4 regions of the Superficieibacter sp. genome follow, and region 1 is predicted to be linked to each of the others. Evidence: predicted binding sites of a transcription regulator. Region 1 holds the regulator's gene; each other region holds the start of a gene.
The links. The regulator CRP, encoded in region 1, controls carbon source genes, mostly activating them, when cyclic AMP is high. The targets are predictions, from matches to a motif close to ATGTGANNNNNNTCACAT.

Region 2: a site for CRP is predicted at 2,010-2,027, ahead of RT197_RS21930 (glycine dehydrogenase). Genes of this name have one in related genera too.
Region 3: a site for CRP is predicted at 5,491-5,508, ahead of rhaB (rhamnulokinase). Genes of this name have one in related genera too.
Region 4: a site for CRP is predicted at 5,353-5,370, ahead of RT197_RS06605 (acetyl-CoA C-acetyltransferase). Genes of this name have one in related genera too.

The regions. Positions count from the first base shown of each region.
Region 1 covers NZ_DAMAPU010000017.1:62,871-71,000, reverse strand. The annotation lists gene RT197_RS19820 (YccS/YhfK family putative transporter) at 1-1,689, opposite strand, end outside; gene crp (cAMP-activated global transcriptional regulator CRP) at 1,741-2,373, opposite strand; gene RT197_RS19810 (OsmC family protein) at 2,679-3,083, shown strand; gene RT197_RS19805 (phosphoribulokinase) at 3,108-3,977, opposite strand; gene RT197_RS19800 (YheU family protein) at 4,002-4,220, opposite strand; gene RT197_RS19795 (hydrolase) at 4,223-5,287, opposite strand; gene RT197_RS19790 (NrtR DNA-binding winged helix domain-containing protein) at 5,321-6,040, opposite strand; gene prs (ribose-phosphate diphosphokinase) at 6,240-7,100, shown strand; gene RT197_RS19780 (nicotinate phosphoribosyltransferase) at 7,114-8,130, shown strand, end outside.
Region 2 covers NZ_DAMAPU010000027.1:605-7,763, reverse strand. The annotation lists gene RT197_RS21935 (hypothetical protein) at 178-1,875, opposite strand; gene RT197_RS21930 (glycine dehydrogenase) at 2,129-2,458, shown strand; gene RT197_RS21925 (SFCGS family glycine-rich protein) at 2,469-2,831, shown strand; gene RT197_RS21920 (DUF4312 family protein) at 2,834-3,133, shown strand; gene RT197_RS21915 (DUF4311 domain-containing protein) at 3,156-3,932, shown strand; gene RT197_RS21910 (DUF4310 family protein) at 3,944-4,588, shown strand; gene RT197_RS21905 (amidohydrolase/deacetylase family metallohydrolase) at 4,631-5,764, shown strand; gene RT197_RS21900 (DgaE family pyridoxal phosphate-dependent ammonia lyase) at 5,748-6,866, shown strand; gene dagF (2-dehydro-3-deoxy-phosphogluconate aldolase) at 6,863-7,159, shown strand, end outside.
Region 3 covers NZ_DAMAPU010000013.1:71,766-79,895, forward strand. The annotation lists gene rhaM (L-rhamnose mutarotase) at 1-172, opposite strand, end outside; gene fucO (lactaldehyde reductase) at 169-1,317, opposite strand; gene rhaD (rhamnulose-1-phosphate aldolase) at 1,471-2,301, opposite strand; gene rhaA (L-rhamnose isomerase) at 2,627-3,886, opposite strand; gene rhaB (rhamnulokinase) at 3,883-5,346, opposite strand; gene rhaS (HTH-type transcriptional activator RhaS) at 5,637-6,473, shown strand; gene rhaR (HTH-type transcriptional activator RhaR) at 6,549-7,421, shown strand.
Region 4 covers NZ_DAMAPU010000002.1:468,817-476,946, reverse strand. The annotation lists gene RT197_RS06630 (carbohydrate ABC transporter permease) at 1-11, shown strand, start outside; gene RT197_RS06625 (ABC transporter ATP-binding protein) at 24-1,151, shown strand; gene kduD (2-dehydro-3-deoxy-D-gluconate 5-dehydrogenase KduD) at 1,941-2,702, opposite strand; gene kduI (5-dehydro-4-deoxy-D-glucuronate isomerase) at 2,768-3,604, opposite strand; gene RT197_RS06610 (hypothetical protein) at 3,785-3,976, shown strand; gene RT197_RS06605 (acetyl-CoA C-acetyltransferase) at 4,090-5,280, opposite strand; gene RT197_RS06600 (aromatic amino acid transport family protein) at 5,501-6,730, shown strand; gene RT197_RS06595 (transcriptional regulator) at 7,019-7,765, shown strand; gene RT197_RS06590 (glycoside hydrolase family 15 protein) at 7,869-8,130, shown strand, end outside.

The DNA of each region.
Region 1 (8,130 bases):
CATGGCCTGGTTCAGCGAGTTAAACAGCGCGTTATGCGCCTGGTTGACCCGCATCCGCTGGTACGCCAGGGTCGGAGCCTGCGGATCGTCGCTTAAAATCAGCCGCAGTGCCTCCTGGTCCGCCTCCAGCGCACTGTCTGCGTTCTTGCGCAGCAGGCCGCTTTGCCACTGCGGCCACAGCCAGACCATGCCGCCGAATGCAATCAGGCAGCCCAGCGCAGTGTCGATCATCCTCGGCAGAATAAACTGTTCGCCGTTAAGATTGATCAACTGGAGGGTGTACACCGCCGTGACTGTAAAACCGATCATCGCCCAGCCGTAATTTTTGCGCAGGATCAGATAGCTGATAAGGGTGATCGCCAACATGGCGCAGAGCGTAAAACCGTCCGGGACGTTAAAATGCAGCGTCGCCCCGGCGATGACCAGCCCCACCAGCGTGCCAAGCGTTCGATGCAGAATGCGCACCCGCGTGGCACCGTAGCCGTTTTGGGTGACGAACATGATGGTCATTAAGATCCAGTAGGGCTTCGGCAGGTGGAGAACGCTTCCCGCCAGGCTGGCGATACTGAGCATGACGCTAAGACGCGCCGAGGTGCGCAGGGCGGGGGACTTCAGCGATAAATAGCTTTTCAGCGCCGCCCACAGCGGCAGACGGCGCTGGCGGTCGGCCATTAAATCACGCGGATAAAGCGGACGCAGGGTGCGCAGCACGCGGGCGATACGGCTAAAGTGCCAGGCGCAGAACTGACCCACCGGGTTATCCGGGTTCTGACGGGCGATTTTCTCCAGCGCGCCGATCTGCTTGTCCATATTGAAGCGGCCAGAATAATGATGGTACAGAATATCGTCCGCCATCACCCGCAGACGGGCGGCAACGGTTTGCGCATTCCAGCGGATCACCGCTTCCGCATGGCTTTGTTCTACCAGCTTTTGTACCTCTTCCGGCTGGTGTAGGCTGACCGAAATATGTTCCTGCAAATCCAGTGCCATCTGGAACATCCAGCGCAGCCGCCTGTAGTTATGGTGTTTTTTCTCCGACAGCATGTACAGCTGTTGATAGCACTGGGTAATGAGATCGACCGTTTTTTGCTGGCGGGCAAGCAGCGGCGGAAGGGCTTTTTGCGGATCGACATGCTGGGTCAGCAGGCTGTATTTGGCTTCGCAATAGTCGGCAAGCTGGCGGTAAAGCAGGCTGAGCGACTCGCGCAGCGGCTGTTCGCGCCACAGCCAGAACCAGAACCAGTTAAATAAACCGTACCAGAGCGTACCCGTCGCGTAGAGCAGCATCGGCTGCCAGACCGGAACGGACCCCGCGAGGCTAAGCGTGAAAATGGCTGCAATTAATGAGGCCGGGAGCAGACGTGCATGCAGCGGACTGATTTCCGCGGTAACGCCGAGGATCAGCGCCAGCGCGGTAAGCACCAGCGGCAGCGGCGCGCCCTGCGCCAGCAAAAGCTGTACCGCCAGGCTACTGCCTGCGAACAGCGAGCCGCCGACAATCAGACGTTTGAAAAAGCGTTTGTGCGGGGTATCCAGACCGGCGATGTTGCAGCAGGCGGGCACCAGCGAGAAGAGCAGGCCATACTGAAGCCGATCGATTATCAGACCGACAGCCACGGGCAAACAGAGCACCAGGGTTTGTCGTAGTGCGTAATTCACTTCCGGGTGATAGATCAGCCTGCGCCACATAGAGAATAACGAAACCGGCGCATTCGCAGTGGAATGCGCCGGTGAACGAACTTAGCGGGTGCCGTAAACGACGATGGTTTTACCGTGTGCGGAGATCAGGCTCTGATCTTCCAGCATTTTCAGAATGCGGCCGACGGTTTCACGCGAGCAGCCAACGATCTGGCCGATTTCCTGACGGGTGATTTTGATCTGCATACCGTCCGGGTGAGTCATCGCGTCCGGCTGTTTGGCGAGGTTAAGCAGCGTCTGCGCGATGCGGCCGGTTACGTCAAGGAAGGCGAGATTGCCCACTTTCTCAGACGTGACCTGTAAGCGACGCGCCATTTGCGCTGAAAGACGCATCAGAATGTCCGGGTTAACCTGGATCAGCTGACGGAATTTCTTGTAGGAAATTTCTGCGACTTCACAGGCGGTTTTGGCCCGCACCCAGGCGCTACGCTCCTGACCTTCTTCAAACAGGCCCAGTTCACCGATGAAATCGCCCTGGTTGAGATAAGAAAGGATCATCTCTTTCCCTTCTTCATCTTTGATCAGCACTGCCACGGAGCCTTTAACGATGTAATACAACGTTTCCGCTTTTTCACCCTGGTGAATCAGCGTGCTCTTTGATGGGTACTTATGAATATGGCAATGAGACAAGAACCATTCTAGAGTCGGGTCTGTTTGCGGTTTGCCAAGCACCATGCGCGGTTATCCTCTGTTATAAACTATCTCCGGCGGCTAAATGACGTTGCCTCCGGGGTTGCAATCGTGTCCTTCCCTCTGGCGGGGAAGCTGACTGTCGGTATGTTCCGCAGCCGTGTATCTGATGACCCGTGCATACATGCACTAAGTCAATATATCACTGTAGCATCCCGTCTGTTTTAGCATAGCTTTTGCCGCCTGTCTCCTGGTGTCTCGCTTCAGCATGACGCAGGTCGCCTTCCGTTGCGAGAATTGTTATGTGCGCGTAATCTGGGAAGAAAATTGCCATACGGGAGTTGATGAATATGCAAGCGCGAGTGAAGTGGGTTGAAGGGTTAACGTTCCTGGGCGAGTCGGCTTCCGGCCACCAGATTTTAATGGACGGTAACTCCGGTGATAAAGCGCCCAGCCCGATGGAAATGGTGCTGATGGCGGCAGGCGGATGCAGTGCGATTGACGTGGTGTCGATCCTGCAAAAGGGGCGTCAGGAGGTTACCCACTGTGAGGTGAAACTGACCTCAGAGCGCCGTGAAGAGGCCCCGCGCCTGTTCACCCATATCAATTTGCACTTTATCGTCACCGGTCACGATTTGAAAGACAGCGCCGTGTCCCGCGCGGTAGACCTCTCGGCAGAGAAATACTGTTCGGTAGCGCTGATGCTGGAAAAAGCCGTGAATATTACCCATTCATACGAAGTGAACGTTGCCTGATCCGTCGCCGGGCCTCGCGCCCGGCTATTCGATTTTTTTGCCTTCCACCAGCCGCTGAACCAGCGGCAGCATGATCAGCTCCATCGCCAGCCCCATTTTCCCGCCCGGCACCACTAAAGTATTGATGTGAGATATAAATGAGCCTTGCAGCATCGCCAGCAGCCAGGGGAAATCGATGCCTTCGAGGTTGCGGAAGTGGATCACCACAAAGCTTTCATCCAGCGACGGGATGCCTTTGGCGGCAAACGGGTTGGAGGTGTCAACGGTCGGCACCCGCTGGAAGTTGATATGGGTGCGGGAGAACTGCGGGGTGATGAAGTTAATGTAGTCCTCCATTGAACGCACCACCGAGTCCATCACCGCCTCGCGCGAATGCCCACGCTCGCTGGTATCGCGGATCAGTTTCTGGATCCACTCGAGGTTAACAATAGGCACCACGCCCACCAGCAAATCAACATGGCGGGCGACGTCATGCTGCGGCGTCACCACGCCGCCATGCAGTCCTTCATAAAACAGCACGTCGGTCGGTTCCGGCAGCGGCTGCCACGGCGTGAAGGTGCCGGGCACCTGATTCCACGGCACTGCTTCATCATAGGTATGCAGGTATTTTCGCGCCTGCCCGGTGCCCGACCGTCCGTATTCAATAAAGGTTTGTTCCAGCAGGCCGAAATCGTTCGCCTCCGGGCCGAAATAACTAATGTGCCGACCAAGATCGCGCGCTTTACGGATCGCCATATCCATTTCCGGGCGGGTGTAGCGATGGAAACTGTCCCCTTCGACTTCCGCCGCGTGCAGGCTGAGCTGGGCAAAGATCTTGCGAAAGGCGAGGCTGGTGGTGGTGGTTCCTGCCCCGCTGGAGCCTGTGACCGCAATCACCGGATGTTTGGCAGACATAGCTACTCCCTGATTATCAGTTATTTAGCCGCGAAACTGCTTGCGAGGCATGATATTGACCGTCTCATGCAACTCTGACCAGACCAGCACGGCTTCGCCGGTTTGTAACTGGTGCTTTACGTCGGCGACTTTTTGCGCCAGTGAGCGCTCATGTTCACCATAATCGGTGCCTTCACGCAAGACAAAGCTTTCGATCAGGCTATCGAGGGTTACAGGGTCAAGATCCTGCCAGGGAATAATCATCTTCAGGCTCCGAGATAGGTTTTCAGCCAGTCGGGAATGCGTTTTTCCAGCCACATTTCCGGGCGGCGCAGCGTACCGCCGACAAAGCCAACGTGACCGCCGTGCTCGGTAAGCTGGTACTCAACCTGCGGCGGTAAGGTGGCGGGATCGGGAATAACGTGGTGATCCATAAAAGGATCGTCTTTAGCATGGATGATCAGCGTCGGTTTAGCGATCTGATTAAGTAACGGCATGGCGCTGCACTGACGATAGTAATCAATCGCGTCAGCAAAACCGTGGATGCGTGCGGTGATCAAGTCATCAAAATCGCGCAGGCGGCGCACGCGCTTCAACTGCGCCAGCTCAATCGGCAGGGTGCCGGGATAGGCTTTGAGTTTTCGCGACGCGTTGCCTTTCAGCAGGTTAAGCAAATAGCGCTGATAAACGCGGGAAAAGCCTTTTTCCATATGGTAGCTGCACGCTTCCAGCACAAACGGCGCGGAGACAATCACGGCGGCGTCGAGCGGCGCGTCCGCGCCTGCTTTCGCCAGCAGGCACGCCAGCATGTTACCGCCGAGTGAATAGCCCACGGCGGCGGTCGGCGCGGGGCCGAATTCGCGTTTCAGCCAGTGTAAAAACCAGCTACCGTCTTCCGTTTCGCCGGAGTGATAGATGCGGTTCAGGCGGTTTGGCTCGCCGCTACAGCCGCGAAAATGCATCACCACGCCCAGCCAGCCCTGCTCGCTGGCAGACTGGATCAGGCCGTGGACGTAAGGACTATGCAGGCTGCCTTCCAGCCCGTGAAAGACCACCAGCCGGGGTTTGTGCTGCGCCTGCGACGGATCTTCACTCCACGCCAGATCGACAAAATCACCGTCCGGCAGATCCAGACGCTGCCAGACCGGGGTGAACTGAAGCCTGCGGCGCAGCAGGCGTGGCAGCATGGTTTGCAGATGCGGATTTCGCGCGCCCGGCATCGGGTGGAAAACGCGTGTATCGCCCTGTGTGGCGAAATGTTCGTCAGATGAAATGTGGGCCATAGCACGGATTATGTTAAGAAAGTGGCGCGGTAATATACCGCTTTTCATCACTACGGTTTATGCATTTGACGGTAATCGCCGCTAGTCGGCAAGCAGATTACGCGAAAACAGATGAATATCGACGTCCGGTTTGCGTCGCCAGAGCCGCGCTTTGCGTGCCCCGGTCGCCACACTTTCGCCGGTCTCTTCCAGCATCCCGGAGGCTTCAATGCGGCGGATCAGGCTTTTACGCTGGATCGGCTGGCCGAGGATAATTTCCGTTGCCTCATGAAGCTGCGCCTGGGTGAAGGTATCAGGCAGGCAATAAACCGGCAGCAGGGAGTACATCGTCTTTTGCCGCAGGCGGTGCAGGCCCGTCTCAATAATCTTTTGATGGTCAAATGCCAGGGCGTAACCGTCCAGCTCGTCTACCGGCAGCCAGCGGGCATCGCTGACGCTCGCAATATGCGGCGCGCAATCCACCCAGGCGATGAGCGCAAACCAGGCGATGGTCAGGCTCCAGCCGCGCGGATCGCGATCCGGGCCGGAAAAGGTATCAAGCTGTTCCAGCCACGACGGGGAAACCCCGGTTTTTTCGGTGAGCTTACGCAGGGCGGTGTCGCGCGTGTGCTGGTCACGGGCGATATCGATAAACCCGCCCGGCAATCCCCAGCATCCCTGCTGCGGCTGACTGGCGCGCTCTACCATCAGGACGCAGAGTTTTCCCTCGTGCAGGGTAAACAGCACGCTGTCCACCGTCACCAGCGGCGAGGGAAAACGGGTGGCGTCGTAATTCTTCAGGTACTCAGCTTCGGTGATCATCTGCCGTCTCAGATCGTCGTGGAAAAGGGGCTTTCAGTTTAGCAGCCCATAGCGGTGCAGAATACGTGCTTTTTTTTTACACATTATCAACGTGTTAATGATAGGGTGCTTTTTGTTTAAAAAATAACTTGCATAATATGTGTCTTAGGGACATTATTAAATTGTCGCAGGGACATTAACTAACTGAGAGGGTGAAATGATGGAACATCGATTGCAGTTATTCATCGATAATCAGCAAATCGCATTCACGCACGGCGTATTTCCCGATGGCGCGGTCTGGCTGAAAGTGACCGGCGCGCTGCCACAAACGGCACAGCTGATGCGCATCCGCGCCGCCGCCATGCATGACATGAATGATTTCATGCTGCTGGCTCAGTTAGTCGATGCCGTGCGTCACACCACCGATGTGCTGGTCAGCCATCTGGAACTGCCGTGGCTGCCGTGGGCGCGTCAGGATCGCTACATGGTTGACGGAGACAGCTTCGCGCTGAAAGTTTTCGCCCGCCAGCTTAACGTTCTCGGCTTTAATAAAGTGAAAGTGCTCGACCCGCACAGCGATGCCGCCGGGGCAGCGATCGATAATTTGGTCGGGATCACCCAGGAGCGCTGCCTGCTGCAAAGCGCCACTCTGCGCCGCAGATTTGCCGCCAGAGAACTGATGCTGGTGGCCCCGGACGCCGGAGCGCTGAAGAAAATCGATGCGGTGGCTAAAGCCGTAGGCGTTTCAGAGTACGCCATTCTGAGCAAAAAACGCGATGTCGCCAGCGGCAATCTGACGGGATTCGCGCTGGTGGCGGGCGACGTTAAAGGCCGCGACGTGCTGATTGCCGACGACCTGTGCGATGCAGGCGGGACGTTTATCGGCTCTGCGCAGGTTCTGCGCGAGGCCGGGGCACGCAGCGTCAGCCTGTACGTCACCCACGGCATTTTTTCGAAAGGCGTTGAGAACCTGCTGTCAAACGGCATTGACGCCATCTATACCACCACCTCTTTTACCTCACCGTCGCTGCAACATCCGCAGGTTGAGCTGATTGACATTGACGCCATTTACCGCGCTTAACGGAGACAACACCATGAAAATGAATCCTGTTCTGGCTATCGACGGTTACAAAGTTTCCCACCGCGTGCAGTATCCGCAGGGCACAACGAAGGTCTATTCGAATTTTACCCCACGCAGCGACCGCTTTTTCCAGTCGCCACTCGCGGACGGCAAGCTGGTTTTCTTCGGGCTTCAGGGGTTTATGCAGTGGTTTCTGGTCGATCTGTTTAACGACGCGTTCTTTGCCCGCCCGGAAGACGAAGTGGTCAATGAATATAAGCAGGTGATGGACAGCTATCTGGGCCGTGACGCGGTGGCGGTAGATCATATTCGCACCCTGCACCGCACGGGCTACCTGCCGCTGCACATTAAGTCGCTGGATGAAGGCAGCAAAGTGCCGATGAAAGTGCCAGTGCTGACCATCACCAACACCCGTGATGATGTTTTCTGGCTGGTGAACTATCTGGAAACGGTGCTTTCCGCCGAATTATGGAAAGCCTCTACCAACGCCACTATCGCGCATCAGTACCGCAAAATCTGTGAGCAATGGGCGGACAAAACCTGTAGCGATCTGTCGCATCTCGATTTCCAGTGCCACGACTTTTCGTTTCGCGGAATGTCCGGGTTACAGGACACCATGCAGGCGGGCTGCGGTCATCTGCTCAGCTTTAAGGGCACCGACAGCATTCCTTCGCTGCTCTATGCCCGTGATTACTATACCGATGGCGAAGAATATTTCATCGGCGCAAGCATCCCGGCGACTGAGCACAGCGTGATGTGTATGGGCAGCTATGAAGGCGAAATCGACACTTTCCGCCGCCTGATTGCCGAGCTGTATCCGCAGGGATTTGTGTCTATCGTCTCCGATACCTGGGATTACTGGCGCGTTCTGACGGAATATACCCGCGAGCTGAAAGATATCATCCTCAGTCGTGAAGGGCGGGTAGTATTTCGCCCGGACAGCGGCGACCCGACAGAGATCCTCTGCGGCACCGGCGCGGATGACGACACCCGCGCGGATCGCAGCCCGGAAGAAAAAGGCTCGGTGGAA
Region 2 (7,159 bases), on a different contig from region 1:
TCTTCTCGTCCGGGGCTGTCGTCACGTCCGGTGACGGTTTTCTCCCTCTCCCTTGAGGGAGAGGGCCGGGGTGAGGGGGAGCGTTTATCCTCCTTCCTCCGCGTTAACGCCCTCTCCCCCAGGAGAGGGAACAGCCCGCGTTCGTGGTGACGTCTGCTAACTCGTACAATCACTATGCTAAATAAAAAGATCCGCATAGTGTTGTTCCAGAAACGCCCGCAATCTCTCTCCGTCCATTCCCTGAATCTGCTCCACAAACGCCCCCACGGGAATTTTCTTGCGCGCGCGGGAGAGTCCGCACTGGCGCAGCAGCGTAATATCGTCCTGCGTCAGGTGAAAATTCACCTTCACATAGTCCAGATGGTGATATTTAAGGTAGCTGGAGATCTTATTGGTAAAGGTAATGAGCAGATCGAAAGGCTGCTGTTTTAGCCGTTCGATCTCATTAATATTCACGCACTCCGGGATCTCAATATGGAACCAGGAGCGCAGCACCTCTTTGAAATAACCCACCTTACTTTCAGAAGAGTTGGTGACGATGATCACCCGCTTTCTTCGTTCGCTCAATACCCGGTTTCGCAGTTCAAATTTTTTAACGATCAGCACCAGCGTTGCCAGATGCGCGGCGGAAAACCGAATCTGCCAGCGCTGTTCGATACTGCCCAGCGCGTGCTGCGTATGCTGCCAGAGCGTGGAATAGTGCGCCTGCACGTCGTGCAGTTTTTTATCGTCAAACCACAGGTTAAATTTATTCTGCACGATAGCGGCGTGCAAAAAGGCGTAAACCTCAGTAAACCAGCGCTGGCGGTCGTGAAGAGTCGCCGCCAGATGCTGCTCCACCTGCTGGCAAAAACCGTTGACCTCATGCGCCAGCGCCGGATCGTAAAGCGTGGCCGGACGGCGGGTAAAGGATAGCGAGGCCAGCACCAGATCCAGAAAAGCGTTCTCCTGCGGATCGTCCAGTAACCTGTGCGCAAAGGTGCTGATAAATCCGGCCGCCGTGGTGTTCTCAATGCGCCAGCCACGCGCGATGCGCTGTAGTGTCAGACTCATATACACCAGAAAATACTTTTTGCCGTTATAGCTCAGCGCAAACGCCGGGCAAATGCGTGTCTCATACAGCCATGCCGCCTGCACCGTGTGCGTAGCGCAGGCGGTTAAGAACTGTTCAGCAATAGAGCGGTTGGCCGGTTCGCTTGCCTGATGAGCAATCAGGCGATTATTTTCGTCCACCTCCACCGTTTTCAGAATGGTCATACAGGCCGCTACGCGCAGCTGAAACTCATCTCCCGTGAGCTGTGAACCTCTGCGCGGCACGCCGATCAGCGCCAGCCCGCGCTGGCGTAAAAAAAGCGCCATTACCGGGTTGTCATTTTTTAGCGTGCCGGGACTGACGAAAAACCTGCGGTAATATTCGCTCTTGTTAACCACATCGTTCAGGCTCAGGGCGACGAACAAATCGCGTACCCGCTCATCCGGCGCGGTCAGATAGCGATTGAAGCGCACCTGCTGCAAAAAATTCACGTAATCAGCGTAGCCCATGCGCGTGACCAGGAAATGGTTATCCTGGTGAAGCTGAAGGTCTGCGGGTAATAGCTCGTTAAGCTCTTTCATGGTGCGCTTCAGCGTTGAAAGCGTCTTGCCAAAGCGCCGCGTCGCCTCGTCCACCGGCAGCGGGCTGTGATCCTGAAGGTACTTGAGAAAGGTCAAATCAAAGCTATTCATGAAGGCGCGCGCCGGGTCAGGGGATGCCGTTAGCATACCGTAAAACCTGATTCCCGCCGTGACGAGGTCAGGCAAAGCGGCGATGAGTACGAAGATCAAATATTTCTGCCACGGTTTTGTCGTGCTGGTCAGCCGGATCGAAGGCGTCATCACAAAACCTTATCACTCTCTCCGTTTTACCTTAAGCCCTGCCAGGTATTGCCACTTTTAGCTGGCGTTTTTGTAGCCGTTTCCTTTGACATTCATCACGTTTATTTAGCTTTTCATCTGCATTCAGCGAAATTATGTGCGACAGATCACTCCCGCCTCTCGCCTTTCCACTTCGAAGTGGAAAACAACTCGCTACAAACCTTTCACATGGCACGTTAGTTTTAACCCAGACGCAACAAACGGGGTCAGAAGAGTGAATAACGGAGTCGCCATTACCGATGTCGGGAGTCAGACCGAAGAACTTGCAACTCGCATGTTGCACCAGGTGTACAGCCTGCTGAAAGGTCACGACATCATCCCGAACGCCGTCCAGGAGCAAATGCTGACGTCACATGTCCGCGCGATGGCACACCGGTCAATCACCGGAGAGCCGCTGCCCGACGTGGAAGCCAGTCTGTTTGAAGAGATTTCAGAAGAATCAATGATGCTGGCCCGCGAAGTGGTCGCGGCGTTTGGCAATCTGCCTGAAGAAGAGGCCTGGCTGCTGTCGGTTCACTTCGAAGTCGCAAAAGAAAACCTGTAAGGAGCAAAAGATGGAACAGATTACCGTAGTCATTGGCGACCGTCTGGGCAAAGGCCAGAAAGTAGCGGCAGGCGTTGAAAAAGCGGGCGGACGCGCGGTGGTCGTGCCGGGCGTGGCAGCGGATATGAAGCTGGGTGACGTCATGAAAGCCGAAAACGCCACCTTTGGTATTTCATTCTGCGGCAGCGGCGGTGCGGGTGCCATTACCGCGCAGAATAAGTACGGTTACAAAGCGAAATACGGAATGCGCTCGGTAGACGAGGGCGTCACCGCCATCAACGAAGGCTGCAACGTGCTGGGCTTCGGCTTTATGGATAAAGAAGAGCTGGGCGAGCGGCTGGTACTGGCGTGGCAGAAGAAGCACGGCGCTTAAACATGAAAGAGCAATTCACCACCACGGTGAGAGTGTCGGGCAAAGGTGAGGCCAAATCACGCGCCTTTGCCGATGCCCTGAACCACGTTCAGGCGACGGTCATGAAAGCCTCGCCGCATATTTTACTGCGTATTGAGCCACAGGATGTGCAGGTCGTTCATGCGCGTGAAACGGTGCGCAAAGAAGCATTTTTGTTCTTCTTTTTGCGCCGGGAAAGACGCACGTACAGCGTGGAGCTGGACGTCACCGTCAACGTGACCGCTATCGATCTTGATAAGGTCGATTTCGTCACGCAACGCTGATCCTCACTAAAAGGGCGGAACAATGTTCCTGATAATATTAATAAAATCGCTCATCATCGGCGGCCTGGTTGGCGTCGGCGTTGGAGCCGGGGCTGCACGCATGTTTCACGCGCCGACCACTCAGGGGATGGGCGCGTTTCGTACGTTGGGCGAGCTGAACTCCTGTGAAGGCGATCCGGCATCGCATTTCTCCTTCGGGCTGGGCTTCTTCTTTAACGCCTGGGCCTCGTCGGTGGCAGCGGGATCGTTCACCCAGGACGTCGATCACCGCATTATCCCTAACTGGGGTGCGGCGGCGCTGATGATCAAAAACCGCAACGTCGGCGAGACGCTGCACGATCCGAAAAAAATGGCGATTGCCTGCGGGATCATCGGCACCATCGTCGTCACCTTCCTTAACCTCACCGCCTCCTCCGTGCCGGAAGCGCTCCAGGTCACTGCCGTTAAGGTGCTGGTCCCGGCGGCGAACCTGCTGGTGAATACCGTGATGCCGGTGATCTTCTGGCTGGCAGCGATCGACGCGGGCAAAAAATCCGGCTTCTGGGCCACCATTTTTGGCGGCGCGGCGCAGTTGATCATGGGCAACGCCGTACCGGGTCTGGTGCTGGGCATCCTGATCGGTAAAGGCGTGGAAGAGAGCGGCTGGAACCGCGTCACGAAAGTGATGATGGTTGCGATTGTTGCCCTGTTCGTTCTTAGCGCCTTCTTCCGTGGCTTCGACATGAAGATGATCGAATCCTTCCACCTGACCGTGCCGAACTGGCTCGATCTGATCCACAACTCGCTGAGCGGCAAATAACGGAGGCCACAATGGAACAGAATAAAGGTTTTTGGTATGCCGACTGGTCGTTCCCGATCTTTGTCGGGCTGCTCTCTTCCGGCGTGTTTGCCGGGACGCACATGTACTATCTGTACGGCATCGGCGCGTTTAACGAAGTGGCGTTTGTCTCCATGCTGCGTGCGGGGATTGATACCGGGGCTTACGGCGCGGTCGCGGCGTTTGGCGCGAGCTTCCTGTTTGCCCGCATCATTGAAGGCTCGCTGGTCGGCATTCTCGATATCGGCGGGGCGATCCAGACCGGCGTCGGGCTGGGCGTTCCGGCGCTGCTGCTCGGCGCGGGATTTGCGTTTCCCGTAGAGAACTTTATTGCTTCGCTGATCACCGGGCTGGTGATTGGCCTGGCGATTGGCTACCTCATCATTCTGGCGCGTAAGTTCACCATCAATCAGAGCGACTCCACCTACGGGGCGGACGTGATGATGGGCGCGGGCAACGCCTCCGGGCGCTTCCTCGGCCCGCTGATCATCCTAAGCGCGATGGCCGCGTCGATTCCTATCGGCATCGGTTCACTGGTTGGCGCACTGCTGTTTTACATCTGGCAGAAGCCGATCACCGGCGGCGCGATCCTCGGCGCGATGATCCTCGGTTCGATTTTCCCCGTCGCTATCAGTTAATCCATGCGGGCGCGGCTGCGCCCGCCTCTACAGGAGAGAGCTATGTTCGATTTACTCCTGCGCCGTGCGCGTCTGGCTGACGATACCGTAACCGATATCGCCGTGCGGGACGGCAAAATTGCGGCGCTGGGCGACATTCAGGGTCCGGCGGAACGCGAAGTCGATCTCCACGGGGAGTATTACGTCAGCGCAGGCTGGATAGACTCCCACGTTCACTGTTACGCCAAATCACCGATTTATCATGACCAGCCGGACAGCATCGGTATTGCGACCGGCGTCACCACCGTGGTGGATGCGGGCAGCACCGGCGCGGACGACGTTGACGATTTTTATACCCTGACCCGCCAGGCGACGACGGAAGTCTATGCGCTGCTCAATATCTCCCGCGTGGGCCTGATCGCGCAAAACGAACTGGCAAACATGGCGAATATCGACCATGACGCGGTGCGTGCGGCGGTGAAGCGCTACCCGGATTTTATTGTCGGCCTGAAAGCGCGGATGAGCAGCAGCGTGGTGGGCGACAACGGCATTGCGCCGCTTGAGCACGCCAAAGCGATGCAGCGGGAGAACGGCGATTTACCGCTGATGGTGCATATTGGCAACAATCCGCCGGATCTTGACGACATTGCCGAACGCCTGACCGCAGGCGACATCATCACCCACTGCTACAACGGCAAGCCGAACCGTATTCTGACGCCTGCGGGGGAACTACGCGCGTCCGTCACCCGCGCCATCCAGCGTGGCGTGCGGCTTGACGTCGGCCACGGCACCGCCAGCCTGAGTTTTGCCGTGGCGGAGCGCGCCATCCGCATGGGCATTCTGCCGCACACCATCAGTTCTGATATTTACTGCCGCAACCGCATCAACGGGCCGGTCTATTCACTGGCGAACGTGATGGCGAAATTTCTCGCCCTCGGCATGTCGCTGCCGCAGGTGATCGAATGCGTCACCAGCCACGCCGCCGAAGGGCTGCGCCTGAAAACCAAAGGGCGACTGGCGAACGGCTACGATGCCGACCTGACTATTTTCACCCTGCGCCGCCAGCCGACCGTGCTGGTGGATGCCGAAAACGACAGCTTACAGGCTGACCGATTACTGGTTCCGCTCGCCGCCGTGCGCGCGGGCACGCTTTATCCGACCGAACAAGGGAGTGCGGAAGATGCCTTCAATCTATGAAAAATACAATTTAAAACAGGTGATTAACACCTCCGGGCGGATGACCGCGCTCGGTGTCTCCACCCCGCGCCCGGAAGTGGTGCAGGCGGCGATGGACGGCATGGATCACTATTTTGAAATGAAAGATCTGGTCAACAAAACCGGCGATTACATCGCCCGGTTGCTCGACGTTGAAGGCGCAACGGTGGTGTCCTGCGCCTCGGCGGGGATTGCGCAATCCATCGCCGCCGTGCTGGTTCGGGACAGCGACTGGCTGCTGGAAAACCTGCACGTTACGCCGATTGAGAACAATGAAATCGTGCTGCCGAAGGGCCACAACGTCAACTTTGGCGCACCGGTCGGCACGATGGTCGCGCTGGGTGGCGGCAAAGTCGTGGAGGCGGGCTACGCCAACGAATGCTCCGCTGAACATCTGGCCGCCGCCATCACCCCGCGCACCGCCGCGATCCTGTACATCAAATCGCACCACTGCGTGCAAAAAAGTATGCTCAGCGTGGAGCAGGCGGCGGTGGTCGCGCGTAAGCATAACGTGCCGCTGATTGTCGATGCAGCGGCGGAAGAAGATCTGCACGTTTACTATCGCTCCGGCGCGGACCTGGTGATTTACAGCGGCGCAAAAGCGATTGAAGGGCCGACCAGCGGGCTGGTGATCGGCAAAACGCAGTACGTCGAATGGGTGAAGCGCCAGACGGCGGGCATTGGTCGGGCGATGAAAGTCGGCAAAGAGGGCATCCTCGGCCTGACCTGCGCCATTGAGCATTACCTTACCGCCGAGAAAGAGAGCGGGGCGGAGATGGTCGAAAAAATGACCCCGTTCATTGATGCGCTGAATACGCTTAACGGTGTTACCGCCCGCGTGGTGTGGGACAGCGCCGGGCGCGACATCGCCCGCGCGGAGATAAAATTTGACGAAGCGACGACCGGCGTTGCCACCGGCGAACTGGTCGCCGCGCTGAAACAGGGCGAGTACGCCATCTACTTCCGTGGCTATAAAGCCAACGAAGGCATTATCGAAGCCGACGTGCGCAGCGTCGACCGCGCGCAGCTCGACATCGTCGCGCGCCGCATTGCTGAAGTGATTAATCAGGAGAAAACCGCATGAAACTGACCCCTAACTTTTACCGCGACCGCGTATGCCTGAACGTGCTGGCCGGATCGAAAGCCAACGCCAGCGCCATTTATGCGGCGGCGGAAGGTCATGTGCTGGTCGGCGTGCTCTCCAAAAATTACCCGGACGTGGCAAGTGCGGTGGCGGACATGCGCGAATATGCCGCGCTGATTGATAACGCGCTTTCGGTGGGGTTGGGCGCGGGCGATCCGAACCAGTCGGCGATGGTGAGCGCGATCTCCCGCGACGTTCAGCCGCAGCACGTTAACCAGGTCTTTACCGGCGTG
Region 3 (8,130 bases), on a different contig from region 1:
TTTCCACCGTGGCAAACAGCAGGTTGCGAGGCTTATCCAGGTAAATGGCGTAGTGATGCGCGCCGTGGGCTTTCAGCACCTCTTCCAGTTCTGGCCAGATGGGGTTATGGCGGCGCTGATACTCTTCATGGGCGTCGGCGTTGACCTGCATTACAAAGGCTTTGCGGATCATAACGCCTCCAGGTACAACTCGCGCACTTCGTCGCGGCTGGCGGTGCGTGGGTTGCAGGGCGCGCACGGGTCAGCGAGCGCTTTGTCCAGCCAGCCTTCGATATCTTCTTTGGTCACGCCGAGCTGGCTGAAGCCCGTCGGAATGCCGACGCGTTTGCTTAACGCGCGGATGGCGTTGATCGCCTCCATGCTCGCCACGTCATCGCTCATGCCGCGCGTATCGACACCCATCGCCTGCGCCACACGGGCAAATCGCGCCACCGCGTTCGGGCGGTTAAAGTTTTCGATGACCGGCAGCAGGATGGCGTTGCATACGCCGTGCGGCAGGTTATGGGTCGCGCCCGGCTGGTGGGCCAGCGCGTGAACCAGCCCAAGTCCGGCGCTGTTAAACGCCATTCCCGCCAGGTACTGACCAAATGCCATCTGCTCTCGGGCTTGCAGATTATGCCCGTCATCAACCGCCTTCGGCAGCCACAGGTTGATCAGGCGGATAGACTCCAGCGCATTGGCGTCGGTCAGCGGATGCGCGCCGAGAGAGACGTAGGCTTCCACCGCGTGGGTCAGCGCGTCCATCCCGGTCGCGGCGGTGACGGAGGCCGGAATATCCAGCATTACGCTGGCGTCATCTACCGCGATATCAGGAATGATATTCGGGTCGATAATGACCTCTTTCACCTGACGTTCGCTGTTAATGATCACCGCATTGCTGGTCATCTCGGCTGCCGTCCCGGCGGTGGTGTTGATGGCGACCAGCGGCACGCCTGCATTTTTCACTTTGCCGACGCCGGAATAATCGGTAGACGGCCCCGGATTGGCGGTGAGGATTTTCACCGCTTTGGCGGTGTCAATCGGGCTGCCGCCACCGAAAGCAATCAGGTAATCACACTTTGCATCCTGATACGCGGCGTAGCCTTTTTGCACCAGCGCTTCGGTCGGATTCGGGAACACCTCATCGAACAGATGGTAAGACATCTGCTGCGCATCCAGCGCGCTGAACAGGCTGTCCAGCAGCCCCAGCTTCACCAGTTGCCCGTCGGTGACGATCAGCGCCTTGCCCCACTGTTTAGCGGCAACCAGATTGACCATATCGCCGATAGCGCCCGCGCCGTGCAGGCTGATTTTAGGAAGTGCCAGCATAAAGCTCATAATAATTCTCCTTTAAGCCCGGCCCATCAGGCTGTTTGACGTGGGCGGTGCGCAATCTGTGATTTTTGCGTGCTGCCAGAGTCCAGGCTCTTTATAGTGATTTTGCGAAATCCGTTTCCCTCGCCTTGTTCGTAAAGGAGAGGGGGAATGTACTTAGGCGTACAGTTCTAAGGCACTTGCCAGCGGCGTGACGCCAAAACGTTTGCCGAGAGCGATCAACTCGTCACGGGTGATGGTTTGCTTCATGCCTCCCATTGAGAGCACTTTGACCAACACCTCCGCCGATTTTTCAGCGGTGTCGATGAGGCCGAAGGTTTCATCCAGCGTCGGGCCGCTGCCAAAGACGCCGTGGAACGGCCACAGCACCAGCGAGTGCTGCTGCATTTCGCGGGCGGTGGCCTGACCGATATCATCCGTACCCGGCACCATCCACGGCAGAATGCCGACGCCGTCCGGGAATACGACCAGACATTCGGTGCTGCCTTCCCACAGCTTGCGGGTAATGAGTGCGGTGTCGTTTTCCATCACATAGGTCAGGGCGATCAGGTTGGTGGCATGGCAGTGCATGATCACCCGATCTTTACCAGCGGTCGCTTTAATGCGCTCGCAGTGCGACAGAAAATGAGAGGGCAGTTCGGAGGTCGGCACCGCATCGTGGGTGAGTCCCCACAGAATGTGATAGCCCGCGCCGTCGCTGTCCACTTTGACCACGCCGAGGTTCGCTGCCGGATCGAGCTGCACGTTACGGAAGAATTTGCCGGAGCCGGTGACGATGAAAAAGGTGTTCGCCAGCAGCGGCATTGGCTGGCTTAAGGCGATATGGCGCGGCTGCGCGTGGAACTCCGCCGTGTAAGGCTCTACGTCGGCGTCATCCAGACGCAGCGTGAGGTTGCCACCGTTGCGCTCGTCCCAGCCTTTCAGCCAGGCATCGGAGGTGGCTTTGATCATGCCCTGGACAAACCAGGCGTTGATAATGGTCTGCATAGTGTTCACTTTCCTTCAATATGCCGGGTTACCCGGCCTGATCATTACGGTTAGAACGGAGTGGGTTTCCCCTCGCGCTCAGGATTCGGGGTTCGGTGCTCCCCCCTCTCCCTAACCCTCTCCCTCAAGGGAGAGGGGACTGTCCGGCGTCGTTGTTGGGTTGAGTGATCCACTTACCCCCACCGTGGCACGTACCCCTCCCGAGGGAGAGGGGACTGTCCGGGTTCGCGGTTACGTCCGGTGCCGGTTTTCTCCCTCTCCCTGAGGGAGAGGGCCGGGGAGAGGGGGAGCGTCTGCACTCCTTCCCAACAGCCTGGGCGCAGTATTATCCCCGCGACCTCAGCACCTCTTTTTCATACCCGCGCACGTTATCCAGCCACTGGCTGCCCGCTGGCGTATCGTGCCGCTGGCAGTACATCTCCCACACCGCCTGCCACGGCAGCGATTTTTGTTCTTCCAGCAGCGCCAGGCGCGCGGTGTAATCCCCCGCTGCCTCAAGCTGGCGCAGTTGCTCCGTCGGCTCCAGCAGCGCGCGCAGCAGTGCTTTTTTCATATTGCGGGTGCCAATCACCCAGGCCGCGATGCGGTTAATTGAGGCGTCAAAAAAGTCGAGGCCGATATGCACGCGGTCAAACAGGTCGTGACGAACAATCTCGCTGGCAATCGCCTGGGTTTCATCATCCAGTAGCACCACGTGGTCGCTGTCCCAGCGCACCGGGCGGCTGACGTGCAGCAGCAGGCGCGGCACGTACAGCATGGCGGCAGAGATTTTGTCGGAGATAACCTCCGTCGGATGGAAGTGGCCTGCGTCGAGGCACAGCGCGGTCTGGCGGCTGGTGGCGTAGCCCATATAAAACTCGTTTGAGCCGACGGTATAACTCTCCGCGCCGATACCGAACAGCTTGCTCTCCACGGCGTCGATGTGATGCGCAGGGTTTAGTTTTTCGCTCATCACCTCATCCAGCGCTTCAAGCAGACGCTGGCGCGGCGCGAGACGGTCAACGGTGACATCTTTCATGCCGTCAGGAACCCAGATATTCATCACCGATGGCGTACCGAGCTGCTCGCCAAACCAGGCGGAAACACGGCGGCTGGCCTTGCAGTGGTCGATCCAGAACTGGCGGATTTCCGGGTTGGCGTGCGACAGCGTGAAGCCATCAGCACTCAGCGGATGTGAGAAGCAGGACGGGTTAAAATCCAGCCCCAGCCTGTTGGCTTTCGCCCATTGCACCCAGTTTTTGAAATGTTCCGGCTTGATCTCATTGCGGGCGACCGGCGCGTCAGCTTCGTGATAAATGGCATGTAGATTAAGGCGCTTCGGTCCTGGGATCAGGCTGAACGCCAGTTCCAGATCGTCGCGGAGTTCAGCGGCGTTACGCGCTTTCCCCGGATAGTTACCCGTGGCCTGAATCCCCCCGGTCAGGTTGCCTTCCGGGTTTTCAAACCCGGCGACATCATCGCCCTGCCAGCAGTGCATGGAAACAGGCAACCTGTCGAGCTGGCGCAGAGCCTCCTCAACATCAATTTTCACCGCGGCGAACCGCTGTTTCGCCAGTTCCCAGGCGTGCTCAAGTGGAGTGGTCATGCGCAAAGCTCCTTTGTCTGTCGTTGGGTCTGAGACTGCGCGACGTAGCGGGCGATCTCATTATCAGGATGAGGGGTAAAAGTGGTCAGCTCGTAATTGGCGGCGACCACCTGACGAAAATCGGTGACGTCGGTCAGTTCATCCAGCGTCATAAGCTGCACGCCGATATTGCCGAGCGTGGAGGCTTCAATCGGTCCGGCGACGACGGTAATTCCGCAGGCGTCAGCACAAAGCTGATTGAGTAACCGGTTCTGGCAGCCGCCGCCGACAATATGCAGCGTGCGGAATGGCTGACCGCGCAGAAATGCCAGTTCGCCGAGCACGTCGGCATACAGAATGGCGAGGCTGTCAAAAATGCAGCGCGCCAGTTCGGCATCGCACAGCGGCGCGGGTTGACCCGTCTCGCGGCAGGCCGCCTGGATCTCCGCGCTCATATTGTCGGGATTGATAAAGCGATCGTCGTTCGGGTTAATCACGAAACGGCAGGCGGGCAGCGCTTCGGTGCGGGCGATTAAATCCGCTAAATCGCTGACGCTCTGCTCGGCAAGCACGCGCTGGAGCAGCCACAAGCCCATAATATTTTTCAACACCCGGTAGCGGCCTTCTGCGCCGCCTTCGTTGGTGATATTGGCGGCCAGCGCGCTGTCGCTGGTGTACGGCGTTTTGCTCTCAAAGCCCATCAGCGACCAGGTGCCGGAAGAGATCCACGCCGCGTCTTTACTTTCCAGCGGAACGGCGATCACCGCGCTGGCCGTATCGTGGCTGGCGACGGCAACAACCGGGATCTCTGCATCCTGCGGGCTGCGCCAGTGACCAATCACATTACCCGGATGCGCAGGCGTGCCGAACCACGCGGCGTTTGCCCCGGTCCAGTCCAGCAGGGTGTTATCCCAGTCGTCGGTATTGATATTCACCAGTTGCGTGGTGGTGGCGTTGGTGTATTCCCAGTTCATCCTGCCGGTGAGACGGTAGCTAAAATAATCGGCAATCAGCAGCGCATGGGTGACGTCATTCAGCGCGTCCGGCTGCTGCTCAGTCAGCGCCCGTAGCTGGTAAAGCGTGTTGAACGGCAGAAACTGGATGCCGCTGCGACGGTAAATGTCTTCCTTACCGAGCTGCGCCAGCGCGCGCGCCATCACGCCTGTGGTGCGGTCATCGCGATAGGCCACCGGCAGGCCCACGCGCTCGCCCTGCGCGTTCAGCAGGACGTAATCCACGCCCCAGGTATCCACGCCGATACTGTCGATGGTCACGCCTTCTTCACTGACTTTTTCCAACCCGCAGCGAATTTCGGCTTCCAGGCCGTCAATGTCCCAGCAGTCAAAACCGTCCACTTTTTGCAGGCGGTTACTAAAACGGTGGATTTCGCGCAGGGTAAGGGTGCGGCGGTCAAAGCGTGCGAGCATTACGCGTCCGCTGGATGCGCCTAAATCGACAGCGACGCAGTGGCGAAAAGTCATGATGCGGTCCTTCTCAGAATGATTACGCCCAGTCTAAAAAAGAACGCTGCCCGCAACCTTCTTACTACGGACAGCCGTTATTGCCCGCTGGCAAGAAAGCAAAGATGAACGTGAGGTAGCTCACAAATTACGGCAAAAGCGGGGATGTGACAGCGGCCTCATTTCCGCATATTCGTCGCCGTTTCTTGAAAAACTGACAGGCTTTGCACGCTTTGCTGTCAAAACTTGAAGGTGAGAAGCGCACGCCTTATTTACTATGTTGAGAATTCTTCTCACTGGTGGCGACTCTTATGACCGTACTTCACAGCGTGGATTTTTTTCCGTCGGGCAGCGCATCAGTGGCGATTGAGCCGCGTCTTCCGCAGGCGGCATTCCCGGAACATCACCATGATTTTCATGAAATTGTGATTGTTGAACACGGCACCGGCATTCATGTTTTTAACGGCCAGCCGTACACCATCAGCGGCGGCACCATCTGCTTTGTCCGCGATCACGACCGTCACCTGTATGAACATACCGACAATCTGTGTCTGACCAATGTTCTGTACCGCTCGCCGGAAGCGTTCCAGTTTTTGTCCGGGCTGAATTTACTGCTGCCGCAGGAGCAGGACGGGAATTATCCGTCGCACTGGCGGGTGAACCAGACTGCGCTGACCCAGGTGCGGCAGATTGTCGGGCAGCTTGAGCAGCATGATGACGCGCCGGATGCACCGGAAAGAGCCAATCGCGAGCTGCTGTTTATGCAACTGCTGGTGCTGCTGCGTAAAAGCAGCCTCGCGCAGAATGCGGAAGATAACGATGCCCGCCTGAACCAGCTGATCGTCTGGCTGGAGGAGCATTTTGCGGAAGACGTGTGCTGGGAGTCGCTGGCCGACGGTTTTTCGCTGTCATTGCGCACGCTGCACCGCCAGCTCAAGCAGTACACCGGGCTGACGCCGCAGCGCTACCTCAACCGTCTGCGGCTGATCAAAGCGCGTCACCTGCTGCGCCACAGCGACGAAAGCGTGACGGATATTGCCTACCGCTGCGGCTTCGGCGACAGCAATCACTTTTCCACCCTGTTTCGCCGGGAGTTCTCCTGGTCACCGCGTGATATCCGCCAGGGCCGCGACGCCGTTCTTCAGTAACGCGAAGAGAGTCAACGTTTTTGGCGGGCGGATGGTTAATAATCCCCGATCCTAAGGCGCTGAGGTGATCCCGTAGTGGGCCAGTTAATTCTTCGAAAAGCCGACTTTTTCCCGCACGTCGGCCAGGCGGTTGCCGTGGCGGATCGCTATCCGCAAAACGTATTTGCTGAACATACCCACGAGTTCTGTGAACTGGTGCTGGTGTGGCGCGGCAACGGCCTGCACGTGCTTAATGACCGCCCGTACCGCATCACGCGCGGCGATCTGTTTTATATCCGCGCCGAAGATAAACACTCCTATGCCTCGGTAAACGATCTGGTGCTGCAAAATATTATTTACTGTCCCGACCGGCTGACGCTCAACCTCGACTGGGCGGCGCACATTCCCGGTTTTGACGGGCGCGAGCACAGCCCGCACTGGCGGCTGGGCAGCAGCGGTATGAATCAGGCCCGTCAGTTGATTAGCCAGCTTGAGCATGAAAGCGCGCACCCGGACGCGCAGACTCACGACATGGCCGGGCTACTGTTTGGGCAACTGGTGATGATCCTCAAACGGCATCGCTATACCAGCGATAATCTCTCCGCGCTCTCCCGCGAGCCGCTGCTGGATAAACTCATTACCGCGCTGGCGGGCAGCCTTGATCGCGCCTTCGTGCTCGATCGCTTCTGCGAACAGGAGCAATGCAGCGAGCGGACCCTGCGCCAGCAGTTTCGCAGCCAGACCGGGATGACCATCAACCAGTACCTGCGTCAGTTACGCATCTGTCACGCGCAATACCTCCTCCAGCATACGGAAATGATGATCGGCGAAATCGCGATGCAGTGCGGTTTTGAAGACAGTAACTATTTTTCGGTCGTTTTTAACCGTGAGACTGGCATGACGCCAGGACAATGGCGGCAGCGCAACCACTGCCTTGAAACTCGCTTTAGCAGGGACGTTATGCGTTAACGTGAGACGGGACAGCGCCAGCATCTTTTCCGTGCTGGTTAGATACCGCAGTTCCCCCTCTCCCCGGCCCTCTCCCTTGAGGGAGAGGGAGTGGTCAGTGCCTCGTGTCAGGTTCAGTAGACAGCTCAGCCTGCGTAAAGATCGCACATTCAGTTATAACGCCGGGCAGTTCCCTCTCCCTCGAGGGAGTGGGAGTGGTCAGTGCCTCGCGTCAGATTCAGTAGACAACTCAGCCTGCGTAAAGATTGCACATTCAGTTATAACGCCGGGCGGTTCCCTCTCCCTCGAGGGAGAGGGTTAGGGAGAGGGGGAAAATCGTCACCGGGCTTTCAGCCTGGTTTATCTTTTTCTGAGGCTCGGGTCATCGGGCCTGTTTTTCTTAAGTCCTCACATTATTTTCTTTGAGAAACCGGGTCAGGGATAAGGGGAGGCTCCGTACCCGCAGTTCCCCCTCTCCCCGGCCCTCTCCCTCGAGGGAGAGGGAGTGGTCAGTGCCTCGCGTCAGTTTCAGTAGACAACCCAGCCTGCGTAAAGATTGCTCATTCAGTTATAACGCCGGGCGGTTCCCTCTCCCTCGAGGGAGAGGGAGTGGTCAGTGCCTCGCGTCAGATTCAGTAGACAACTCAGCCTGCGTAAAGATTGCACATTCAGTTATAACGCCGGGCGGTTCCCTCTCCCTCGAGGGAGAGGGTTAGGGAGAGGGGGAAAA
Region 4 (8,130 bases), on a different contig from region 1:
TTAAGGGCTAAAAGGGAAATATCATGGCTGAAGTGATTTTTAATAAGCTGGAAAAGGTCTACTCCAACGGTTTCAAAGCGGTACATGGTATCGATCTTCACATCGCCGATGGAGAATTTATGGTGATTGTCGGGCCGTCAGGCTGCGCGAAATCAACCACTCTGCGAATGTTGGCGGGGCTGGAGAGCGTCAGCGGCGGTGAGATCCGTATCGGCGAGAAAATCGTGAATAATCTCGCGCCGAAAGCGCGCGGCATCGCGATGGTGTTTCAGAATTACGCGCTCTATCCGCATATGACGGTGCGCGAAAACCTGGCGTTTGGCCTGAAGCTCGGCAAGATGCCGAAGGCGGAAATGACCAGCCTGGTGAATGAAGTGGCGAAAATTCTCGAGCTGGAGGAACTGCTCGACCGGCTGCCGCGTCAGCTTTCCGGCGGTCAGGCCCAGCGCGTGGCGGTCGGCCGGGCGATTGTGAAAAAACCGGACGTGTTTCTGTTTGATGAACCGCTGTCGAATCTGGATGCCAAACTGCGTGCGTCGATGCGCATCCGCATTTCTGATTTGCATAAGCAGCTCAAACGTTCCGGGAAACCGGCGACGACCGTGTATGTCACCCACGATCAAACCGAAGCAATGACCATGGGCGACCGGATTTGCGTGATGAAGCTGGGGCACATTATGCAGGTGGATACACCCGATAATCTGTATCACTTCCCGAAAAATATGTTTGTCGCCGGGTTTATTGGCGCGCCGGAGATGAATATCAAACCGGCTAACATCGTCAGGAAAGAAGACGGCCTGCATGTGACGGTAGGTGATGACACGCTGCCGCTGAACGCGCAGCAGCAGGAGAAGGTCGCCAGCTATGTGGGGAGTGAGGTGTTTTTCGGTATTCGCCCGGAATATGTCGCAGTATCCGCCGAGCCGTTCACCGATTCCTGCGGCAAAGGGACGCTGGTGCGCATCGAGAATATGGGCCACGAATTTTTCCTTTATTTGCAGGTGGGGGAGTATGAACTGACGGCGCGTATTCCGTCCGATGACGCAAAGCCGATACTGGCGCTGGGGCTGAACGGGCAGGTGTATTTCAGGTTCGAGATGAGCCGGTGCCATATTTTTGATGCGGATACGGAGCAGAATATTTCGCTGTAAAGGGGCTTCAGGGTTGTTGCTCCCCCTCACCCCGACCCTCTCCCTTAGGGAGAGGGAGAAAACCGCCGCCGGACGTCATCCCGCACTCGGACAGTTCCCTCTCCCTTTGGGAGAGGGCGGCACCGTACCGGCAATTCCCCCTCTCCCCGACCCTCTCCCTAAGGGAGAGGGAGAAAACCGCCGCCGGGTGTCACCCCGCACTCGGACAGTTCCCTCTCCCGCGGGAGAGAGAGAAAACCGCCGCCGGACGTCACCCCGCACTCGAACAGTTCCCTCTCCCTTTAGAGGGCGGCACCGTACCGGCAATTCCCCCTCACCCCGACCCTCTCCCTTAGGGAGAGGGAGAAAACTGACGCCGGACGTCACCCCGCACTCGGACAGTTCCCTCTCCCGCGGGAGAAGGCGGCACCGTACCGGCAATTCCCCCTCATCCCAGCCCTCTCCCGCGGGAGAGGGAGAAAACCGCCGCCGGACATCACCCCGCACTCGGTCAGTTCCCTCTCCCGCGGGAGAGGGAGAAAACCGCCGCCGGACGGCACCCCGCACTCGGACAGTTCCCTCTCCCTTAGGGAGAGGGTTAGGGTGAGGGGGAAAACGCGCCCTCTCAGCCACATATTTACTCTCTCCTTTGCGGGAGAAACTCATATCCCAACGCTACTCAGCACCCGATATCCCACCGTTTCTCCCCGGCCTCAGAGGGCGTTCGATATGCTCCAGCGTGACGTATTCGTCTGCGGACGAAAAAAAACCTGCCGGGCGGCAGGTTTTTCTAAGCAACGAGCAGAGCTATTAACGCGCCAGCCAGCCGCCGTCGACCGCAATGGTATAGCCGTTAATGTAATCCGATGCGCCGGATGCCAGGAAGACGATCGGCCCCATCAGATCGCTCGGCAGACCCCAGCGGCCAGCCGGGATACGATCGAGGATTTCGGCGCTGCGCTGTTCATCCGCACGCAGTTGCTGGGTGTTATTGGTCGCCATGTAACCCGGTGCGATAGCGTTCACATTGATATTGTGCTTCGCCCATTCGTTCGCCATCAGGCGGGTAATGCCCATTACGCCGCTTTTCGAGGCGGTGTAGGAAGGCACGCGAATGCCGCCCTGGAAGGAAAGCATAGAGGCGATGTTGATAATTTTGCCGCCGTTACCCTGGGCGATAAAGTGTTTCGCCGCCGCCTGGGACATAAAGAATACGCTCTTGATGTTCAGGTTCATCACGTCATCCCAGTCTTTTTCGCTGAAGTCGATCGCGTCTTCACGGCGGATCAGCCCGGCGTTATTCACCAGAATATCAATATGCCCAAACTCGCCGACCGCACGTTCCAGCAGCGCCGGGATACCGTCGATCTGGCGCAGGTCGGCGGTGAGGCTGAGAAAACGGCGGCCCAGCGCGGTGACGCGCTCGATGGTTTCGGTCGGCTCGACGATATTGATGCCGACGATATCACATCCGGCTTCCGCCAGACCCAGCGCCATCCCCTGCCCCAGACCGGTATCGCAACCCGATACCACCGCAACTTTACCTTGAAGAGAAAATGCATCCAGAATCATTTTGTGTTCCTTAATCTTTCAGCGCCTGTCACGACAGGCATGGGTTTTAATGATGCCGATCGCGCCTAGCGCAGATCTTTAACGGCTACGTGGTCCATGTCATCAAAGACCTGGTTCTCGCCCACCATCCCCCAGATGAAGGTGTAGGCTTTGGTCCCGACGCCTGAGTGAATAGACCAGCTCGGTGAAATCACCGCCTGCTCGTTTTGCATCACAATATGGCGCGTCTCCTGCGGCTGTCCCATCATGTGGAATACGCAGGTGTCTTCGTCCATATTGAAATAGAAATACACTTCCATCCGGCGCTCATGGGTATGGCACGGCATGGTGTTCCACAGATTGCCCGGCGCCAGTTCGGTCAGGCCCATGCTGAGCTGGCACGTTTCCAGCACGTCCGGGATGAAGTATTTATTGATGGTGCGGCGGTTGCTGGTGAGGTTATCTCCCAGCGTGACCGGGGAAACGTCCGCTGGCGTCACTTTTTTGGTCGGATACGCCGTGTGCGCCGGGGCGCAGTTGTAGTAGAACTTCGCCGGTTTGCTGGCATCAATGCTGGCGAAAACCACTTCTTTCGCGCCTTTGCCGACGTACAGCGCGTCGCGATGGCCGATTTCATGGCAGGTGCCGTCAACGGTAATCGTGCCGGGGCCGCCAATATTGATCACCCCCAACTCGCGGCGCTCCAGAAAATAGCTGACGCCAAGCTGTTTGCCTACTTCACCGCCCACGGAGACCGTTTTAGTGACCGGCATAATTCCGCCCACGATGATACGGTCGATGTGGCTGTAAACCATTGTGTATTCATCGGCTACAAATACTTTTTCAATCAAAAATTCACCGCGCAGCCCCTGGGTATCAAGGCTTTTGGCATGCGCGCTGTGGATACTTTGTCTGACGTCCACATCAACCTCCAAAGAAAAATGCGTCTGCGATAACGTTACGAAAGCGAAATCCAGTTCCGCTCTGTCGATAGGGTCATCTTATCCCGCCTGAAACAGGTTTTCAATTATGAATAAAACGATGTTTCAATTTTTTTGCATTAAAATGGTGAAAATGCAGAGGGGATCACGAATGGGGCAGAAATGCGCACGGAAGTTCCTGATAAAAATGATAAATTACAAAACGTTAAATGCATCTTTGAAAAAGATCGCACAACGGATAAAAAACGGCATGAAATTAAAGATGGTGGTATCAACAGGCATTGGATAAAAGGGGATGGCAGGGTTTTGGCGGGAAATGGGCGAAGCGTCACACAATATGAAACATTGTTTTGATAAATTGCGTTCATGTTTTCAAAGCAGGACACACCATCCCCTGAATGAAGACGACATCCTCCTGAATAACTATTTCTGTAACTGGCCTTTGCCCTCTTTGCTGAGGGCTTTTTTTATGGCGGCGAGTCCCGCTCAATCGCCAGCGCCACGCCTTGCCCGCCGCCAATACACAGCGTTGCCACGCCCCGGCGGGACTGGCGCTTGATCATCTCATGCACCAGCGACACCAGAATGCGGCATCCCGACGCGCCGATGGGATGGCCCAGGGCGATAGCGCCACCGTTGACGTTGACCCGGCTGGCGTCCCACTCCAGCATCTTACCGACGGAAATCGCCTGCGCGGCAAAGGCTTCGTTTACCTCCAGCAAATCGACGTCTTCCAGCGCCCAGCCCGCTCTTTCCAGACAGCGGCGGGTGGCGTACACCGGGGCAATCCCCATCAGGGCCGGATCGACCCCGACACTGGCAAAAGCCCGGATACGCGCCAGAACAGGCAGATTCAGCGCCTGCGCTTTCGCTTCACTCATCATCATTACGGCCGCCGCGCCGTCGTTAATCGACGAGGCGTTGCCTGCGGTGACGGAACCGGCGCGGTCAAACGCCGGGACCAGTTGGGCGAGATTTTCCGCGCTGGCATCGGTGCGCGGCTGTTCATCGGTATCGACAATCTGGCTGACGCCATCCGCGCGCACGGTAGCCACCGGGACGATTTCGTCTTTAAAGCGCCCGGAATCAATAGCCAGACGCGCTTTATGCTGTGAGCTTAACGCCCAGTCATCCTGAAGTTCGCGGCTGATGCCGTATTCACGCGCCAGATTTTCCGCCGTCACGCCCATGTGATAATCGTTAAACGCGTCCCACAGGCCGTCATGCACCAGGCTGTCGATAAGCTGGCTGTTGCCTAATTGCGCCCCGGTCCGACTGTCGGTTAAAACGTGCGGCGCGCGGCTCATGTTTTCCTGGCCTCCGGCAATCACTACGTCGGCCTCGCCACACTGAATGGCCTGGGTTGCCAGATGCAGCGCCTTCAGCCCGGAGCCGCAGACGTCATTAATGGTAATGGCGGAGATCGTATTCGGCAGGCCACCGTTCAGCGCCGACTGGCGGGCCGGATTTTGCCCCGCCCCGGCGGTCAGCACCTGGCCGAAAATCACTTCATCCACCATATGCGGCTGAAGGCCGGTGCGTTCGACCAGCGCTTTAACTACCGTGCTGCCCAGATCTACAGCGGTAAGACGCGACAGCGCGCCCTGGAAACAGCCGATAGGCGTGCGCACGGCGCCGACGATGACAACCTCTTTCATGACTACCTCTGCGAAAATAACCCTCGCTATAGTAGTGCATTGTTATTTTCACTTTTCTTAATTGTTTAAAATAAGTGAGATTTATCACAATAGATTGTTACATAAATGCAAATCATCGTCAGAATCGCCTTAACCGGCCCCTGTCAATACGCCCGACCGGGGCAAATTTATGGTAAATTGCGCTCCTTTTTATTGATTATCTGGTATTAAAATTTAACTGATGTCGAAAATTTGGTCGAAAGAAGAGACTCTCTGGAGTTTTGCTCTGTACGGGACGGCCGTGGGTGCCGGAACGCTTTTTCTTCCCATCCAACTGGGGTCGGCAGGCGCAATCGTGCTGCTGTTAACGGCGCTGGTGGCTTATCCTCTGACTTACTGGCCGCACAAAGCCCTGTGCCAGTTTATTCTCTCCGCGCCGACGCCCGCCGGAGAAGGCATTACCGGCGCGGTGACTCACTATTACGGCAAAAAAGTCGGCAATCTGATCACCAGCCTCTATTTCGTCGCTTTTTTCGTGGTCGTGCTGATCTATGCGGTGGCGATCACCAATTCGGTGAGCGAACAGATTGCTAAATACCGCGAGATCACCGCTAACATTCGGATGCTGGTCAGCCTGGGCGTGGTCATCGTACTGAACCTGATTTTTCTGATGGGCCGCCATGCGACTATCCGGGTGATGGGTCTGCTGGTCTTTCCGCTGATTGCCTATTTTCTGTTTCTTTCGCTGTACCTGACCGCCAGCTGGCAGCCCGCTTACCTGACCAGCCAGATGGCGTTTGATGGCCATACGCTGCATCAGGTCTGGCTTTCAATCCCCGTGATGGTTTTTGCTTTTAGCCATACGCCAATTATTTCCACGTTTGCCGTAGACAGACGCGAAAAATATGGCGAGCAGGCCATGGGTAAATGCAAAAAAATTATGAAAGTGGCGTATCTGGTGATTTGCCTGAGCGTGATGTTCTTTGTCTTTAGCTGCCTGCTGTCCATTCCATCGGTATATATCGAGTCCGCGAAGGAGCAAGGCGTCACTATCCTTTCGGCATTGTCGATGATGACTCATGCGCCCGCCTGGCTGGCTATTTCCGGCGTCATTGTGGCGGTAGTGGCGATGTCAAAATCTTTTCTCGGCACCTATTTTGGGGTGATTGAAGGGGCGACGGAGATAGTAAAATCGGCTCTGGATTCAGTGGGGGTCAAAAAAAGCCGCTCATGGCATCGCGCGCTGTCTATTTTCCTGATATCCGTCACGACGTTTATCATCTGCTGCATCAATCCTAACGCCATTTCAATGATTTACGCGATCAGCGGCCCGTTGATTGCGATCATCCTGTTTATTATGCCGACACTTTCGACTTATCTCATTCCCGCGCTTAAACCCTGGCGCTCGCTGTCGAATCTGATTACGCTGACGGTAGGTTTACTTTGCGTTTCGGTGATGTTTTTTAGTTAAAAGCGTGAGGGAATTTTTCCCCCGGCAGCGGAATGAGGCCGGGGGGAGAAAAATAACCTTAATGAAATGACTGGCAAAGCAGCGCAATAACAATATTATTTATAATAATAACGTTTTCCGCTTTTCATTATATTGTCATATTCACCTGATTTAACTCATTTTAATAGTAAAAAGCCGCGTGAAGTTTTGTAATCAGCATAATTCACTGTATTAATTTTAAAGCGACCCGTCCATAATGGCTCACAGTCATTGGGATCCTCCAGTGGCATCCCTTTTAAGGGGGCTTCTATGAAACATCTCTCCACCGATCATATATGCACAATCACCGGAATCCATCCTGCGAATCTTTATCGCTGGCATCGTTACGGGCTAATTAGCGCTGGCGATTTCACCGAAGGCTGGAATGAAACCCAGCTTGAGGATATTCGCAACGTAAAATCACAGACCGCGCGTGGCGCTACGCTGAGCGAAATCCGTGACAGTCACCAGTCCGGCAGCCCGGTGCGTTCTTTTGGCTGGACGGCGCTTAAGGGTGAACTGCTCTGGCTGCTGGAATTTGGCTCCGACCGGGCGCTAATCCGCTATGTCAGAGGTATCGTTCGCGATTACAGCAGCGACGATATGATTAACTCCCTGCTGCGCCCGGCTAATCTCTGGCTACAGAAGGATACCCGCCAGGGTGCCTGCCGTCGCCTGCAACGTTTTCATCAATGTGTGGTTCAGCGGGCAGACACGCTGACGCGCATGTCCGGTCGCAGCGGCAATATTCCGCTTTTTCTCGAAGCGATCAGCGTGAAAGACGACAACGAGATCTGGCTGGAAGCTATCCGCCTGAGCGGACAGGGATTTTGCGTCGAAGTATCGCCCAGCGTCAGCAACGCGCCAGCTACGGTAAGTAACCGACACGAGCATCATTTAATGTGGTGCGGCGCGGGTATCAGCATTGATATGCAGCAGCATTTCAGTCATAGCATCGGTGCCGGTAAACCGGTCATGCTTTGCGGCCCGGACCGCACGGTAGTGCGCCACAGCTAAGCCTCTGGCGCAGGCATTTTCTCTTCCCGCGTTGCCACCCGCCAGCGGGAAGTTTCCCACCGCCTTGTTTAATTCTTACCCGCTGTACTAAGCTCATCATCATATGATGAAAAAAACGCCCCCCTCCGCGCCACGGCCGATTGATGAACACGGCATTATTGGCGACTTGCAGACCTGTGCGCTTGTCTCCTCTGACGGCGCGATTGATTTCTTTTGCTGGCCGAATCTGGATAGTCCTTCCCTTTTTGTCTCCCTGCTCGACGATGAGCGCGCGGGCATTTTTACCCTCGCCCCGGAAGGCGAACAGTGGCGCGCGGTGCAGTCTTACCTGCCGGACAGCAACCTGCTGCAAACCCGCTGGCTGA